2 regions of the Microbacterium sp. B24 genome follow, and region 1 is predicted to be linked to the other one. Evidence: predicted binding sites of a transcription regulator. Region 1 holds the regulator's gene; the other holds the start of a gene.

Region 1 (2,463 bases):
TGGTGGAACTGCGCCAGGCGGGGAGCCGGGGCCTTCGTCCGCTTGGCGAAGTCCTCGATGAGTGCGCGCTCCTTGGCGTCGAGCTTCGTCGGCGTGACGACCTGCACGCCGACCCGAAGGTCGCCGCGGGTGCCGCCGCGCAGGGGCGTGATGCCGCGGCCCTTGATCGTCAGGACGTCACCGGACTGCACTCCGGGGCGCACCTCGAGGTCAACGTCGCCGTCCAGCGAGGAGATCGTGGTGTGCGTGCCGAGGATCGCATCGGGCATCGACACTTCGAGGGTGGCAAGCAGGTCATCGCCCTCCCGGCTGAAGACCTCGTGGGTGGCGACGGTGACCTCGAGGTAGAGATCGCCGTTCGGACCGCCCGCGGGGCCGACCTCCCCGGAGCCCGGCAGCTGCAGGCGGAGTCCGGTCTCGACGCCCCCGGGGATGTCGACCGAGACCGTCCGCCGCGCGCGGACGCGGCCCTGGCCCTGGCAGCTCGCGCACGGGTAAGGGATCGTGGTGCCGTAGCCCTGGCAGGTGGTGCAGGGCTGAGAGGTGACGACGTTGCCGAGGAGGCTGCGCACGGTGCGCTGCACCTGACCGGATCCGTGGCAGATATCGCAGGTCGCCGGTTGCGTCCCGGGCTGGCAGCACGATCCCTGGCACGTCTCGCACAGCACCGCCGTATCGACCTCGATGTCACGGTGTGTCCCGAACACGACGTCGCCGAGATCGAGGGTCACCCGTACCAGCGCATCCTGGCCGCGCTCACGGCGCGAGCGCGGCCGGCCGGCGCGCGCTCCCCCGCCGCCGAAGAAGGTCTCGAAGATGTCGCCGAAGCCGCCGAAACCCGCGCCGCCTCCGCCGAAGGGCGAGCTGTCGCCGCCCATGTCGTAGCGCTGGCGCTGCTCCGGGTCGCTGAGGACGTCGTAGGCATGGGTCACGAGCTTGAAGCGCTCGGACGCGTCCGCTCCCGGGTTGACATCGGGGTGCAGTTCGCGCGCGAGACGCCGATACGCCTTCTTGATCTCGTCGGGGCTCGCATCGCGGGATACGCCCAGGACTTCGTAGTGGTCGGCCACAATCGCCTTTCCTGCCCTTGCGGGCGCGGGTCGGTGTTCGGGAGCGGATCGCTCAGCGGGACGTGTCGTCCTCGTCGAGCAGTCGGCTCAGATAGTGCGCGACGGCGCGGACCGCCGCGAGGTTGGTGGGGTAGTCCATTCGGGTGGGGCCGAGGAGGCCGACGCGCGCGCGTGCACCCGTCGCGTCGTACTCGCTCGTCAGGACGGAGGCCTCCGTGAGCCCGAAGGGCTCGTTCTCCCGGCCGATGCTCACCGCGAGTCCCTGCTCGTCGGCGACCATCTCGCCCATCAGACGCAGCAGGGTGACCTGCTCCTCGATGGCCTCCAGCAGCGGATAGATGCTCCCGCGGAAGTCGCTCTCGCGCCGCGCGAGCGTCGCGCTTCCGGCCATCACGAGCCGGTCCTGGCGGAAGTCCTCCAGCTCCTCGCCGACGATGCGCGCGACGGTGCGCAGCGCGGCGTCGATGCGGGTGCCGTCGGGGGCCGACGCCGAGAGCTCGACGATCGCGGCCGCAGCCTCTGCGACGGGCTTGCCCGTGACCAGCCGCGAGATCGCCGTCTTGACCTGCGGGGCGGCCTCTTCGGTGAGTTCCTCGGCGAGGAAGGCCACGCGCTGGGAGACCCGGCCGGTGTCGGTGACGACGATGACGACGACGCGTGCTCCGCCTAGGTGCACGAACTCGACGTGGGTGACGTTCGCGCGGGCGAATGACGGGTACTGCACGATGGCGACCTGGCCGGTGAGCTGGGTGAGGGCGCGCACGGTGCGCATCAAGAGTTCGTCGAGGTCGCCCGGGTCGGTGAGGAACGACGAGATCGCCGAACGCTGCGCCGCCGACAGCGGGCGCAGCTCGGCGAGATGGTCGACGAACACGCGATATCCCTTGTCGGTGGGCACGCGTCCCGATGACGTGTGCGGCGCTGCGATGAGCTCCTCGTCCTCGAGGAGCGCCATGTCGTTGCGGATGGTCGCGGCGGACACGCCGAACTGGTGCCGTTCGACGATCGCCTTGCTGCCGACGGGCTCGTGGGTGTCGACGTAATCCTGCACGATCGCGCGGAGGACCTGCAGGCCGCGTTCCGAGACCATCGCTCCTCCTTATTGGCACTCAGGGTGATCGAGTGCCAATATTACCGCGATCGTGTGCTCAGGCGGTGAGGGCGCGCACCACGGCATCCGCCAGCAGACGTCCACGGCGAGTGAGGACGACGCGCCCGCGCACGGCGGATGATCCCTCGATGAGCCCGTCGGCGATGAGCGCGGCCACCGCGTGGCGGCCCTCGCCGGTTAGCTCGGCCACCGCGATGCCCTCCGCGATGCGCGAGCGCAGCAGGACGTCCTCGAGTCGCCGTGCGGCGGCATCCGGGCGCTCGCGAGCAGCCGCAGGAGAGG
Region 2 (2,463 bases), on a different contig from region 1:
TCGCGCGCCGCGTCGGGGATCTGCCGGGGCTCTTCCGGGTGGAGTGCGCCCTTTACGGTTCGCTCGGCGCCACCGGCATCGGACACGGCACGCCCGACGCGGTCGTCGCGGGCCTGCAGGGGTTCGCGGCCGAGACCGTCGATCCGGCGCGCGTGCGGGGTGCCTGGACCGATTGGGTCGACGGAGCGCACCTCCTCCTGGACGGTCGCATCCCGATCCCTTTCTCGCGCTCAGACATCTCGCTCGCACCGCGGACGCGTCTTCCCGGACACCCCAACGCGATGACCCTCGTCGCGCGTGATGCCGACGGAATCGCGCTGCGCGAAGACACCTACTACTCGATCGGTGGAGGGTTCATCCGGCGCGAGGGCGCGTCGGATGCGGTGGCCGCGGCATCCTTCCCGCTGCCGTACGCGACGGCGGCGCAGCTGCTGGACGTCTGCGATACCTACGGGCTCACGATCGCGGAGGTCGCCCGGCGCAACGAGGAGGCGCTGCGACCGGAAGCAGACGTCGCGGCCGGCCTCGACGCGATCTGGGACGCCATGGCGGCGTGCGTCGATGCGGGCCTGCACGCCGACGGGGTGCTGCCGGGAGTGCTGAAGGTGAAGCGGCGTGCGGGCGCGATCCGCGCGCAGCTGGAGAGCGTCGAGGCGACGGGGCGCGAGCTTCCCGGTGAGTGGCTCGGCGCGTTCGCGCTGGCCGTCAACGAGGAGAACGCCGCCGGTGGACGGGTCGTGACGGCGCCGACGAACGGTGCCGCCGGCATCCTGCCCGCCGTCGCGATGTACTGGTGGCGCTTCCTCGCGGATGCCGGGATCGGCGCCGAGAATGCGGTGACGCCCTACGGCGAACTCGTCGGCTCGGCGCTTCTCGGGCTGCACGGCGGGCAGGGTGGTCCGCAGGGGCCGGAGGAGGTCGTCGCCACCGCGCAGGAGCTCGCCGAGGCGAACCGTCGTCGCGGCATCCGTCGATTCCTCTTGACGGCCACGGCTCTCGGTTCGCTCTTCAAGGCCAACGCCTCGATCTCGGGAGCCGAGGGCGGGTGTCAAGCCGAGGTCGGCTCGGCGTGCGCGATGGCTGCCGGCGGCTTGACCGCGGTGATGGGCGGCACGAACCGCCAGATCGAGAACGCCGCCGAGATCGCGATGGAGCACCATCTGGGTCTGACGTGCGACCCCGTGGGCGGACTCGTGCAGATCCCCTGCATCGAGCGCAACGCGATCGCGGCATCCACCGCGGTCACCGCCGCGCGCCTCGCGCTGCGTGGCGACGGCACGCACTACGTACCGCTGGATGCCGTGGTCGAGACGATGCGTCAGACCGGCATCGACATGTCGACCAAGTACAAGGAGACCAGCGAGGGCGGACTCGCCGTCAACGTCGTGGAGTGCTGAACCGCGCCCGCAACCGCTCGTGTTCGCCATGCGTGAACCATTGGCACTCTCATGGGTCGAGTGCTAATCTGATGGCAGTTGAGTCAATGAGGCTCAACTTTGACAGACCATCACAGTGACACACGACAAGGAGAGAACAATGGCCACGTATGACCCGTTCCGTGACCTCGACCGCATCGCGTCGGGCCTCTTCGACACGCGCCGGGGACCCCGCCGGATGCCGATGGACCTTTACCGCGACGGCGACCACTACGTGCTCAGCGCCGACCTTCCGGGAATCGACCCGGGCTCGGTCGACATCGATGTGGACGGCCAGCTGCTGACCATTCGTGCCGAGCGCACCCTCAGTGAGGGCGACGGCGTGAAGTGGATCACGCGCGAGCGTGAGACCGCGAGCTTCCTCCGCCAGCTGAACCTCGGTCAGGGAATCGACACCGATGGCATCGCCGCCACCTACAGCAACGGCGTGCTGACGGTCACGATCCCCGTGAGCGAGAAGGCGAAGCCGCGCAAGGTCCAGGTCGTCGCCGATGGTGCGGCGCCGACGATCCAGGCGCACGAATCCGCACAGGAGCCGCAGCCGGTCGAGCAGTAGTCCCGCACCGCGCGCAGCCGCCCCGTGTCCGCGAGGACCGGGGCGGTTCGCGTGCGCACGCTAGTGTCGAAGCACCCGCCGGAAGCACCAGCACTCGGAACGTCAGCAAGGATGCCGATGACCGCACCCCCCGTCGCGCGCGAGCGCGAGATCACCGAACCCGTCGCCCTCACCGGTCCCGATGGTCGACTCAACCCGGCGGCGATCGGCTTCGCCCGCGCGCCGCTCATCGACACCCGTGGCATCGGGCGCGGACGTTTCGTCCGCTCGTGGGGGCGCAACAAGCGCTGGGAGTACTGGAACGTCATGACTCCCACGCACATCGTCTCGCTCACGGTGTCGTCGCTGGACTATGCGGCCGTGCACGAAGTGTGGATCCACGATCGCGCCACGACCCGGTCGTGGGGTCGCAGTGTGACGGTGCTGCCGTCGCGCGAGGTATCCCTTCCCGCGTCGCTCGGCACGGGCATC

What was found. The regulator HrcA, encoded in region 1, represses chaperone genes, less so after heat shock. The targets are predictions, from matches to a motif close to TTNGCACTCGNNNNNNNCGAGTGCNAA.
Region 2: a site for HrcA is predicted at 1,438-1,464, ahead of I5I_RS02765 (Hsp20/alpha crystallin family protein). Genes of this name have one in related genera too.

The regions. Positions count from the first base shown of each region.
Region 1 is NZ_BADB01000064.1:2,880-5,342, reverse strand. It holds gene dnaJ (molecular chaperone DnaJ) at 1-1,070, opposite strand, end outside; gene hrcA (heat-inducible transcriptional repressor HrcA) at 1,123-2,160, opposite strand; gene hemW (radical SAM family heme chaperone HemW) at 2,219-2,463, opposite strand, start outside.
Region 2 is NZ_BADB01000126.1:2,317-4,779, reverse strand. It holds gene I5I_RS02770 (L-serine ammonia-lyase, iron-sulfur-dependent, subunit alpha) at 1-1,397, shown strand, start outside; gene I5I_RS02765 (Hsp20/alpha crystallin family protein) at 1,537-1,992, shown strand; gene I5I_RS02760 (DUF2804 domain-containing protein) at 2,110-2,463, shown strand, end outside.